DNA from 3 places in the Paenibacillus sp. CH40 genome. Region 2 is predicted to be linked to each of the others. Evidence: predicted binding sites of a transcription regulator. Region 2 holds the regulator's gene; each other region holds the start of a gene.
The links. The regulator Rex, encoded in region 2, represses fermentation and respiration genes when NADH is low (regulators of the CRP and FNR family bind a similar motif). The targets are predictions, from matches to a motif close to TTGTGAAATATTTCACAA.
Positions count from the first base shown of each region.

Region 1: adhE (bifunctional acetaldehyde-CoA/alcohol dehydrogenase) is a predicted target of Rex. The motif match lies at 2,683-2,700, and genes of this name have one in related genera.
Region 3: NLX73_RS19470 (cytochrome ubiquinol oxidase subunit I) is a predicted target of Rex. The motif match lies at 1,581-1,598, and genes of this name have one in related genera.

Region 1 is NZ_JANAVQ010000001.1:815,439-819,731, forward strand. It holds gene NLX73_RS03410 (winged helix-turn-helix transcriptional regulator) at 1-152, shown strand, start outside; gene NLX73_RS03415 (DODA-type extradiol aromatic ring-opening family dioxygenase) at 894-1,661, shown strand; gene NLX73_RS03420 (Crp/Fnr family transcriptional regulator) at 1,801-2,517, opposite strand; gene adhE (bifunctional acetaldehyde-CoA/alcohol dehydrogenase) at 2,776-4,293, shown strand, end outside.
Region 2 is NZ_JANAVQ010000001.1:974,923-979,215, reverse strand. It holds gene NLX73_RS04255 (cell wall elongation regulator TseB-like domain-containing protein) at 1-496, opposite strand, end outside; gene NLX73_RS04250 (amidohydrolase) at 534-1,835, opposite strand; gene NLX73_RS04245 (redox-sensing transcriptional repressor Rex) at 1,822-2,475, opposite strand; gene dinG (ATP-dependent DNA helicase DinG) at 2,520-4,293, opposite strand, start outside.
Region 3 is NZ_JANAVQ010000007.1:132,023-136,315, forward strand. It holds gene NLX73_RS19465 (response regulator transcription factor) at 1-1,266, shown strand, start outside; gene NLX73_RS19470 (cytochrome ubiquinol oxidase subunit I) at 1,669-3,075, shown strand; gene cydB (cytochrome d ubiquinol oxidase subunit II) at 3,062-4,075, shown strand; gene cydD (thiol reductant ABC exporter subunit CydD) at 4,075-4,293, shown strand, end outside.

The DNA of each region.
Region 1 (4,293 bases), 160 kb from region 2:
GGATGAAAGATTTGGAAAATGAAGGAATTCTTACACGTCATGTATATCCGGAAACTCCTGTCCGCATTGAATACGAGCTAACAACCAAAGGCCGTGCACTTCAGCCGGTTATGGAACAGATTCAATTTTGGGCTGAGGAATGGATTAGATGAGCACCAAACTAAATAAGCGTTTCTCATAGCAAAACAGCCTTTTCCTAGGAAAAAGGCTGTTTTTTTATTTTGTGTATAGGACTACTTATCCATATCACAGAAATGATGTGCATAGGTAGCACGGTTTAATAGCCTTTGACGCGCCCTGCAACTGAGAATAATGCTGCTGTTGCACGGCGGGGCACACGGGTTTGAATATCCAGCGCGGCCGAACGGAATGTACCCAGACAGGAATGGCAAAGTCTTCCTGCATAAATAGGGGAACGGCAGGACTCACAAGGATAATCAAGCTGACTGTATGTGGAGGGAAACTTGCCTGCTCTTACCCAGTCTATGAGTAATTCTATAGGTGTGCCGGTTACATCACTGAGCTGGCGGGTATGAGTAGAAGGATGCTTCCATAGATAGTTAGAACAGCGGTCTAAGAATATATTTTCTTCCTGAATACAAGTACTACACAGGTTTCTAAGGTTCTGACGAAAAACGGAACCACATTTTGGGCAATTAGAAGTATGTATCTCCATAGAAACCAGTCCTTTGTATCGAAGTGTAGTGAAATTTTAAAATTTATTAGTTACATATTACTATGACCTTATACCTATATCAATCTTTATTTATGGAATCACTGATCTAAGTGTATGTTGGAGTCTGTGTTGACATAACTCTGTTACTTATGTACTATTACTTACATAAAGTTACTTAATGAATAAAATAAATTATTGATGACAAGGGGATATTTATATGATGCCATCTTTATTTTTGGCCCACGGCTCACCGATGCTTGCTATTGAACAGACGGACTATACTTCATTTTTAGAGCAACTGGGAAAAAGCATTCGTCCTAAAGCGGTTGTTATCTTTACTGCTCATTGGGAAGCGCAAACGTTGACGATCAGTTCGATGGATGACGTGTACGATACCATTTATGATTTTGGTGGTTTCCCACCGGAACTGTACGCGGTGAAATATCCAGCACATGGCTCTGTCGAACTGGCAAATAAGCTGAGAAAATTATATGAACAAAAGGGTATTGACGTACAAAGTGATCGGGTGAGGGGACTGGATCATGGATCCTGGACATTGTTGCATCGTATGTATCCTGAGGCAGACATTCCGGTAGTTCAGATCTCTGTAAATCCATATCTCTCGCCCAAAGCACAATATGTCATTGGTGAAGTGCTACGTGGACTGGGAGAACAGGATATTCTGGTCATTGGCAGTGGCGTGACTGTTCATAATCTGCGTATCGTCAAATGGGGGGAAACGAAAACAGAACCTTGGGCTATAGATTTTGATAATTGGATTATTGAAAAAGTGCAAAGTAGAGATATAGAGGCTTTGGATCACTATGAAAGTGAAGCACCGTATGCTCGTCAGGCCGTACCAAGAGCAGAGCACTTTGTACCGTTGTTTATTGCGATGGGGAGTGGAAATCCTGCAAACAAAGCCAAGGTCATCCATAGAAGCTATGAGATGGGGAATTTAAGTTATCTATGCTTACAGTTTTAAAAAGTGTGTTGCCAGAAGAAGGACTATTGTTAAAATGCTTCGCTACTGCTCCTGTATAAGTAGGGAAGTGGAAATAAATTAGGGAGTGTTATAAGCTATAATGGCTTATAACACTCCCTTTTACATAAATAACGATTTATTATATCCGGCAAATCTCACGAGGGCACAATTCACAATGACATACGCCTTGCAGCATTTCCAAATCCTTGACAACAATCATGCCGTTATCGTATTCTACTGCATTTTTCTTACGTAGATCACTAAGCATCCGGTTTACGCTTTCCCGAGTCGCACCGATCATATTAGATAAGTCAGTATGAGTAATTTTCTTATGAATCAGGATATGTTCGCCATGAGGCTCACCATAGGTATTGCATAAACGGATGAGTGTTGAACATAAAGCACCTGGCTTGCCGTACATCATCAAATCGCGGAACTTAGTCTGAGTAATGCGGTGATGCGAACCCATCCATTTCATAAAGTCAATCGCAAAATCACAATGCTGGCAAATAAGCAGCTCCAGATCTGTATGATCGATTACGCCAATATCACTGTCTTCCAGAACCTCAGCAGAAAAGGAATGCTTAGTACCGAAAAATGGATCGGCTTGACCAACAAGATCGCCGCTTTGATACATATATAGAATAAGTTCCTTACCTTCATCCGTTGTTTTGGTTACTTTCACGCGTCCGCGCTTAATATAAAACAGCTTATCCGCTGTATCTCCTTCCCAGAACAGATGCGAGCTTTCAGGCATAACTCGATCTTTCATCATCACTTGCAACCGGTTGAAGCTGGCCTCCGAGAAGCAACAGGTGTTGCCGCGGGCTTCCATTACATTTGTAGGGTTTCTCATCGTCCATTTCCCCTTTGTATCCTATGTTTTTTATCTGCAACTTGATCAATTCAAATTCATTATATACCTGCGCAATGCGTTTTTGGGGCAAGAAGAGGGGGTAAAAGTGGCAGAATTCCAAACTTTGTGATTTAATTCACTTCATAAAATAAAATTTTAAATAGATTGTGAAAAAAATCACAATATATCTTGAAAAGCTGTGTTACGATCAGTGCGTGAACAAGAGATAGTACACGAGATAACAGGAGGATGAGGGAAATGGCTGTTAAAAACGAGGTTATCCAAAAAGAGCAAAGCGCAGAGCAGTATATTCAAACGCTGATTGACCGGGGGAACCGGGCACAGCAAGCTTTCATGAGTATGAATCAGGAACAGATTGACGAAATCGTACAAGCTATGGCACTCGCAGGGATGGATAAACACATGTACCTGGCGAAGATGGCTGTTGAAGAAACAGGACGCGGTGTGTACGAGGACAAAATCACCAAAAACATGTTTGCAACAGAATATGTCTATCATAGTATCAAAAATGAAAAAACCGTCGGTGTCATTGAGGACAATGATTTTGACAGTTTTCAAAAGATAGCAGAGCCAGTCGGAATTATCATGGGGATCACTCCAGTGACAAACCCGACTTCGACTACGATGTTCAAAGCGTTGATTGCCATTAAAACACGTAACCCAATCATTTTCGGTTTCCATCCATCTGCTCAATCGTGTAGTGCGGAAGCAGCCCGCGTCTTGCTCGAAGCAGCTGTTAAACATGGTGCTCCAGCTGATTGTATTCAATGGATTGAAGCACCTTCGATGGATAAGACCAATGTACTGATGAACCACCCTGATGTGGCGCTGATTTTGGCAACTGGTGGATCAGGCATGGTTAAGGCGGCATATAGCTGCGGTAAACCTGCTCTGGGTGTAGGCCCAGGTAACGTGCCTTGCTTTATTGAAAAAACAGCAGACATCAAGCAGGCTGTGAACGATCTCATCCTCTCTAAATCTTTCGACAACGGTATGATTTGTGCTTCCGAGCAAGCGGTTATTATCGAAGAGCCAATCTTCGAACAAGTGAAAAAATTGATGATCGCTAACGGCTGCTATTTTGTAAATAAAGAAGAAGCAGCTAAGCTCACTCAAGGAGCTATGAATGTCGAGAAATGTGCAGTGAACCCAGCTATCGTCGGGCAGTCTGCTGTGAAAATTGCTGAAATGAGTGGTATCACAGTACCAGCAGGAACTAAAATTTTGGTCGCTGAGATTGAAGGGGTAGGAACAAAATTCCCATTGTCTGCGGAAAAATTGAGTCCTGTATTGGCTTGCTATAAAGTAAAAAATGCAGAACAAGGTATTCAACGCGCTGCTGAAGTCGTGGAATTCGGGGGCATGGGCCACTCGTCCGCTATTCATTCGAACGATGAGGACGTTATCGCTCGCTTCGCAAACCGTCTGCAAACAGGACGTATCATTGTAAATGCACCTTCCACACATGGTGCGATTGGCGACATTTACAACACCAACCTTCCTTCGTTGACACTCGGTTGCGGTTCGTACGGTCGTAACTCGACTTCGTCAAACGTATCGGCAGTCAATTTGATTAATGTGAAAAGGGTGGCGAAACGGACGGTGAATATGCAATGGTTCAAAGTACCTTCCAAAATCTATTTTGAGAAAAATTCGACACAGTATCTTGCTAAAATGCCTGATATCACACGTGTAGCCATTATCACGGACCCTATGATGGTACAACTGGGATATGTAGATCGTGTTATTCATTAT
Region 2 (4,293 bases):
CCGTCGCTACCCCATCTGAGAAACGATAAAAGGTGTAGTAATGATGACTTCCATCATCGTAAAACAACTGCCACACATATTCGCCATTGAACACACTCGGCTGAAGCCTTACAATTTTTGCACCTGGAAGCTGCTGCTGAATTATTGCCGTCATTTTTTGCTCATCGACTCCATTCTTCAGCAGTTCGGTGTGAACACCGCTATTATCTGCGGCAGGTACGTTAGGTTGTCCTTCCACTTTTTGAAAAGGAACCCACACCATTATATTTTCATTCTGTGCATTTTTCCCTTGAACCACCCAATATACCTGATCCCACACAGACTTCCATGTTTGAGTCGTGCTAACCAGACCACCTGATTGCTTGGCCTTAATGATAGCGGCATTTTTCTCAGCCACCTGGTCTTGAGTAACATAGGAATAATACCAGAAAATGCTGACCAGGATCAGTATTACGGCCAAAATGGCGACCGCTATCCACTTTTTCTTATTTTTCAAACCCGTGCTTCCTCTCTAAGGGGATGTGACACCTGAATTAGCGCGACAGCAGCCCCTCAAAGGCGGCTTGTGCCTCATGTTTGATGCGTTCCTCGTCCATAGTCAGGCATTCGCCGTTTTTCACAACCTGACGACCGTCTACCCATACGTGAACCACGTCTTTGGCGCTTGCTGAGTATACCGCATGTGAAATAAGATCTGTACGCGGCAAGAAATGTGCCTGATTCAGATCCAGCGCGATAAAGTCAGCCTTGTTGCCTGCTGCCAACGCTCCTACTTCTTTTAAACCAATTGACTTTGCACCGTATTCTGTTGCCAGACGCAGCGCTTCACTTGCAGGAACTGCCGTAGGGTCACCAGATACACCCTTGTGAATAAGTGCTGCCAGACGCATTTCCTCGAACATATCCAGGTTATTATTACTGGCAGGACCATCCGTTCCGAGAGAAACGGTAACCCCTGCACGCAGCAATTCAGGCACTCTTGCCACACCACTTGCCAGCTTCAAGTTGCTACCTGGGTTGTGCGAAACCGCTACACCACGTTCAGCCAGTAAAGCTATTTCTTCATCGTTTAAATGAACGCCATGGGCAACAAGCGAAGGACGGGAGAAAAAGCCAAGCTTATCCAAGTGTGCAACTGGACGCAAACCGTAGTCTCGTACGTTTTGCTCCACTTCGGCGATCGTCTCAGACATGTGCGTATGCAGCGGCAAATCCAGATCATGCGCAGCTTGTACGAATTTTTCAATAAACGCAGGTGGACAGGTGTATGGCGCATGCGGTGACATCATCGTTGTAATACGCCCGTCTGCTTTACCATGCCAGTTACGCGCAAAAGTCACGGCCTCAGCCAGCTTGATTCGCTGTTCTTCCTCCGAACATAGTCCAATTGCTCCACGCATCAGACTTGCACGAATACCTGACTCTTCAGCTACACGAGCCACCTCATCCATATGATCGTACATGTCCAGGAAGGTCGTTGTACCACCTTTCAGCATTTCCAGCACAGACAATGACGTACCCCAGTACACGTCCGTAGATGTAAACTTGGCTTCCATAGGCCACATTTTTTCCTGAAGCCATACTTGAAGTGCCAAGTCATCTCCATGCCCACGCAGCAGAGACATCGCCGCATGACCATGAGTATTAATCAGACCAGGTAAAAACAAAAGCCCCTTACCATCGATCGCTTCCGTCTCTTCCTCACCCGAAGGCAAAGTCTCGCCAATGTAAGTAATGCGGCTATCTTCCACAATCATAAAACCATGGATTACCCCAGCTTCTGGTCCATTTACGGCAAAAGAGCCGTTTTTAATCATCCATTTATTCACTGTCATATTGTGTTTCTTCCTTTCCGTCCTCCAAATAATAAGCGAGGCTAAGCAAATCAGTTGTAAAGTCTGTGGCATGAATCCGAATGTTAGCCGGTGCTTTGAGAGTAGTCGGTGCAAAGTTCAGGATCGCTCCAATTCCACTCTCAATAAGCCTGTCAGCCACGTGCTGTGCTTCAAAATCAGGTACGGTAATAATCCCGATTCGAATGTTTTTTTCTTTCACAGTCGTTTCCAGTTCATCCATCGGTTGCACGACCAATGTATTGATCTTGGTCCCTACCTTATCCGGAAACGCATCAAATACCGCTACAATCTTCATATTGTCTTTTAAATAAGCGTTATAATTCGAAAGGGCTTGCCCCAGATTACCCGCTCCGACCAATACTACATTAATTTGCTGATCGATTTTCAGGATATGGCGTATTTTCTCAATTAGATAAGAAACATCATAACCGATACCCTTCCGACCAAAATCTCCAAAATAGGCGAGATCTTTACGGATTTGGGCCGGGTTCAAATCTAGCCTCTGTCCCAACTCTTGAGAAGAGACCGTAGCCACCTCCCGTTTGTGAAGTGCATTCAGATAACGTAAATATACGGGTAACCTCCGTACGACAGCCTCTGAAATTTTATCTGATTTCATACTTGCTCCCCCTAATTGTAACGAACATACTTAGTGTCCGTCCGTTATGCCTCGGTCTCCGGGGCGGATTGGAGCCATTCGGCGATGCGGGGCACCATTTGCTCCGATGGCATATGCTCCATTTTTGGTCCCGGTAACGAGTACAAAAAGTGCTTTCCGTAATAGGATTCGATCACACGCGTATCGTAAACGATAACGACCCCGTGGTCGCTCGCTGTACGAACCAACCGACCAAATCCCTGTTTGAAGCGAATGACCGCTTGTGGTACAGACAGCTTCATAAATGGATTCTTCTTCTGCTGCTGGAGCAGCTCGCTTTTTGCCTCCAGCAACGGGTGATTCGGCGGTTGAAATGGCAAGCGAACAATGGCTAGACAAGTCAGAGCCTTCCCCGGAATATCGACGCCTTCCCAGAAGCTGCTGGTTCCCAGCAATACAGAAGCTTTGGCTTCCTGAAAACGGCGGGTTAGCTTGCTGCGACTCCCACTGTCCACACCTTGTCCCAGCACAGTAATTTCGCTGGATGCTAAGGCCTCTTTGAGCGGCTCATACACTTGCCGGAGCATCCGGTAGGAAGTAAACAGAACGAGCATTCTCCCCCGCGTCGCCTGAGCAGTCGCTCCTAGAGAGCTAACGAGCATATCTACAAAGTGTGCATCTCCTACACTGCCCTTCACGCTTGGGAAATCCCGTGGAATGACCAGCAACACCTGATCCCTGTAATTAAACGGTGACGGGAGCTGCGAAGTCATCAGCCGCTCTTGATCTGCGGCTTCCTGCAAGCCGAGCTGATCGATCATGTACTGAAACGACTTATCTACCGATAAGGTAGCAGACGTCAGAATAATGCTTCTTTTTTTGTCAAAAAACATTTCTTTCAACTGGCGGCTCACATCGACAGGCACCGCATAAAATTGTAATGATTTACTGCGGAATTGCCCACTCGCTTCGAGCCAGTATACGGTTGTTTCATCATCGAGTCGCATAAAAAAGCGCAAATTTTCTCGAATCCCCGCCAGATCCTTGAGCAGACCCGTGATATCTGTAATAAGGCTATCCGCCGCATAATCGTCATGCTCTTCCTTGACGTCCAGCATCAGCTTGTCGCCCTTGCGCAAAATTTCACTCATCGTTACATATAGCTGATTTTCCAAAGCCCCCGCCTGATCCCACTTTGCAGGCTTGGCTGAAGGTTTGAGACGGGAAGAAAACTGTCCTGTTTCACCCGGTGTCGCATCGCTTCGCTCTGGCAACATGCCAAACAGCTTGTCGCTTAGCAGGTCCCAAGTTTCCTTAACCTCTAACACGAGCGGATACATCTGATCGATGGTTGAGGCCCAATCTGTCGACTTCTCGTGCCCCGATTTCGCCAACTGTTGACGAAGTGAAGGCAGTTGTCCATTCTTGCTGTCTTTGAACAGTCGCGTCAGTGTATGCACGAGTGTGAAATATTTCATATGCATACCTAGGTGCTTACCAGCTACTTCCTCCAGGTGATGGGCTTCATCAATCACCAGATGTTCATAGCTTGGCAACAACTGGTGACTAGCTTTGACGTCTGTAAACAACTTAGAGTGATTCGTAATAACAACATCCGCTATCCCTGCTTCATGGCGTGCACGATGATAATAGCATTTGCGGAACCATGGGCAAGAACGACCAAGACAGGACTCTGAATCACTCGCCACCGTTTCCCAGAAATCTCCACCACGGTTGCTCAGATTCAGTTCTTCATCATCACCGGTTTCTGTTAGCGTCAACCAGACGATCATCTGAGCAGCTGTAATTAAATCTTCCTTCGGTGTCGCGAAGTCTCTT
Region 3 (4,293 bases), on a different contig from region 2:
AAATGGGGAAGTACGCCTTCCCATGAGCGTAATTGGATCGAAGCATTATTGTTTCCGGTTCATCGAGAGCATGCTCGTAATGCCGTAGAAGGCAGCGATTCTCTGCACAAAGCATCCGAGCAAGCTGAACATCAAAGCGGTAACGGAAAACATGGACAACAGCCCGCGTTACCAGCGTTGGACTGGAGTAGCTATCAGGTTATTCTGCTGGATTTACGTATTCCTGACTGGGATCGGCAAGCTCGGCAGTCGGCAGCAAAGCAGCGGCTAACAGAATTGTGCCATGAGCAGGGCAGAGGTATCGTGTTTGAGGCTGGAATATATATGGGTCTTTTGCTTCCCGCCACGTTAAAAACGGAGAAAGATGCTGTTCAGTTACTGGCTACTTGGCGACAGGAGCTAAAGCCGTGGGCAACGGAAATTTATGTGGCTGCCGGTGATCCTGTATCCATTCTTAACGACATTCCCAGATCTTTTGAGCAGGCACTACGATTGTTAGAACGTACGTTTTTGTTCCGGGCAGAAAGAGTCATGCTTTCCGGAGACCTATACGAATTGGAGACAGTTGAGTCTGAAATGAGTGGAGCGTCTGATCGTGCTACAAATGATCCCCTACGTTATGCGGAAAAGCTGTACTATGCGCTAGATATGGCTAATAGTGAAGCTGCAACCCGTGTCATTAAGGAAATGGAAGACCAATTTCCACGGATTTATCGCACAGAATCTGCAATCAAGGCGGCGTTCGCCCAAACATTCACACTGGCGTTGAACAAGTATGCAGCCGGACAGGATCACAGCCGAACCGTGCTGGAGGAGCACTCCAGCTTTATAACCGATGTATATGCTTATTCCACATTGGGCGAGCTGGTGGATCACTCGCTGGAGCATGTGTTGCAATGGATTGGCCAGACTGAATCTGGTGGCAAGGGCATCATCATGAAACAAATGATTGACTTTATACATAGTCATTATGATGAAAATTTGCGACTGGAGTTACTGGCAGATATGTTCAATTACAATAGTGGCTATTTGGGCAAACTGTTCAAAAGTCATACTGGCGAGGCCTTTAATGCCTACCTGGATAAGGTGAGGATTGAGCGAGCAAGGGAATTGCTTGCACAAGGAATTAAGGTACACCAGGTGGCGGAACGCGTGGGATATGCGAATGCAGATTATTTTCATAGTAAGTTTAAAAAGTATGCTGGAATGTCACCTTCCTCCTACCGTAATCGGGTTCAAAAGAACGGAGGAACAGATGGCTGTTGATAGATTCCTAGGTTTACGCTATGAAGTCTCTCTTGCAGATGTCGGAGGTATAACCTTCGAACGAAGAGAGGCTCTTTTTTATGGTGAAAAAATGGATAGATCAATCGAAAATGTCACATTTATTATGGAGTTTAGGGCGTTTTCATCAAATCGACACCATTATGACACAGCTTCGACACGATGTTCACATTTTCGATTCTATTTCATTTAAATTTATTCTATATAATGGGGATAATCTGAAGCCGGATCATGACAGCCATGGTGAAGGTACGGAGTGAGTCATTTTCTAAAAAGTGACCGCTGCATATGTAAGAATGTGAATACTATCACAAATGTAGAAAACTTCAGATTATAATACTATAAATCATTGTTAAGAGAAGTGCAGGGGGAGGGAGCAACATCATGGACGTATTGGATTTGGCACGGTTGCAGTTTGCAACCACAACGATTCTTCACTTTGTTTATGTGCCGATCTCTATTGGATTGTCGTTATTGGTGGCAATTATGGAGACTATGTATGTTATCAAGAAAAATGACTTGTACAAAAAAATGGCTCAATTCTGGGGAACGTTTCTGCTGATTAACTTTGCACTGGGCGTAGTCACCGGGATTTTGCAAGAATTCCAGTTCGGGATGAACTGGTCGGACTTTTCCCGTTTTGTCGGTGATGTATTCGGTACGCCGCTGGCGATTGAAGCATTGCTTGCATTTTTTCTAGAATCGACGTTTATCGGATTATGGGTATTCGGTTGGGAAAGATTGTCCAAAACGGTCCATTTAATCTGTATGTGGTTGGTATCTATCGGTACGATGTTATCGGCATTGTGGATTCTAGCTGCTAATTCATTCATGCAGCGTCCCGTAGGATATGAGATTCAAAATGGACGTGCAGAAATGAAAGATTTTGCCGCTCTGCTAACGAACGAACAACTGCTATGGGAATTTCCGCATACGCTGTTTGCTGCTTTTGCGACAGGAGCATTTCTGATCGCGGGTATCAGTGCATGGAAGCTGATGCAAAAAAAGAATATGGACTTTTTTAAACCTTCTTTCAAATTGAGCATTATTGTTGCCTTAATCAGCGCCATAGCTATTCCTTTGTTTGGTCATGGTCAGGCTCAATATTTAGTGAAAACACAACCGATGAAGATGGCTGCCAGTGAGGGCTTATGGGAGAACAGCGGTGACCCCGCTCCTTGGACAGTTATCGCATGGATTGATCCTGGAAAAAAGGAAAATACCTTTGAGATTAAAGTTCCTTTTGCTTTGAGTTTTCTATCCTATAGTAAATTTACCGGCTCTGTGCCTGGTATGAATGAGCTTCAGGCAGAATATGAGAAAACCTATGGTCCGGGAGATTATATCCCGCCAGTAAGAACCACGTTCTGGAGCTTCCGCATTATGATTGCGGCGGGATGTGGCATGATTGCACTCGCTTTATACGGAGCTTACCTGACGTTCCGTAAAAAGTTGGAAGGTTCACATCGCTGGTTCTTCCGTCTTATGATATGGGGGATATCCCTTCCATTCATTGGGAATACTTCAGGTTGGATCATGACTGAAATAGGTCGCCAACCGTGGACTGTATTTGGTTTACTTCAAACGAAAGATTCTGTTTCGCCTACTGTTGTGGCTGGAGAAGTGTTGTTCTCGTTCATCTCATTTACCACATTGTATTTAATTTTAACAGGTGTGCTGGCGTTTCTGTTTTACCGTACGGCTCGCAAAGGTCCAGATATTGAGCCGCATCAACAAACGGTAATTCATGATCCTTTTGCTCAAGGGGGTGACACCATTGTCGCTAAATGATTTATGGTTCCTATTGATTGCTGTGCTGTTTACTGGCTTCTTTTTTCTGGAAGGCTTTGATTTTGGCGTAGGAATGGCCACAGGATTGGTGCCGCGTAATGACCAACAAAAACGTTTGATGATCAATACGATTGGTCCATTCTGGGATGCCAACGAAGTGTGGCTGATTACAGCAGCAGGTGCGATGTTTGCCGCATTCCCGCATTTTTATGCAACCATGTTCAGCGGATATTATCTGGTATTTGTCTTTATTTTGCTAGGTTTGATCTTGCGTGGAGTTTCTTTTGAGTTCCGCGGCAAGGCTGAAGGGAAATGGTGGACTGGAACGTGGGATGCCTGCATTCTGATTGGCAGCTTTCTACCGCCGATGCTGTTCGGTATGGCTTTTGCGGCTTTGGTGAAAGGTGTACCTATTCAACAAAACATGGATTTGAAAGCTGGATTTTCCGATGTATTCAATGGATACACCGTATGGATTGGACTGACAGTGGTCGGAATGTGTCTAATGCACGGACTGACGTTTATTTCCCTGCGGACGATTGGAGAAGTACGGGATCGCGCTCGTGTGATCGCGTCCAAGTTTCTTCCGGTATTGGGCATTTTACTCGCGGGCATGGTGGTATGGACTTATTTTGCAACGGATTTATTTGCACGTCGCGGTCCCTTTATGTATGCTGCGGTTGCGGTGGGAATTGTCGCCTATGTGCTGACATGGTACTTCCTGAAGCAGCGCCGTGAAGGATGGGCCTTCGGGATGACAGGTGCAGTGATTTTACTGACCTTCGTTTCGTTATTCGTCGGTTTGTTCCCAAGATTTATGGTGAGCTCGATTAACAGTGCTTTTGATTTAACGATTTATAATGCAAGCTCCAGTCATTACACACTGAAAGCCATGACGATTGTTGCAGCAACGCTTTTACCCTTTGTGTTGGCTTATCAGGCATGGAGCTATTTTGTTTTCCATAAGCGTCTCAGTGAGAAGGATCATTTGGAATACTAATGGATAAGGCATGGTTTGAATTAAAGGGCATTCGGCCAGTGATGCTGCTACTGGCTGCCCTTTCCCTGCTCCAGGGGGCCGCAGTGATTGCACAAGCAGTCTACTTGGCAAAGGCTATTACGATTTTATTTGATAAAAATCCGCTGGTGATGGTTTGGCCTTCACTGGCGTTGTTTTTCGCTGCTTTTGCAACGAGGCATACGGCGATCTGGCTGCAA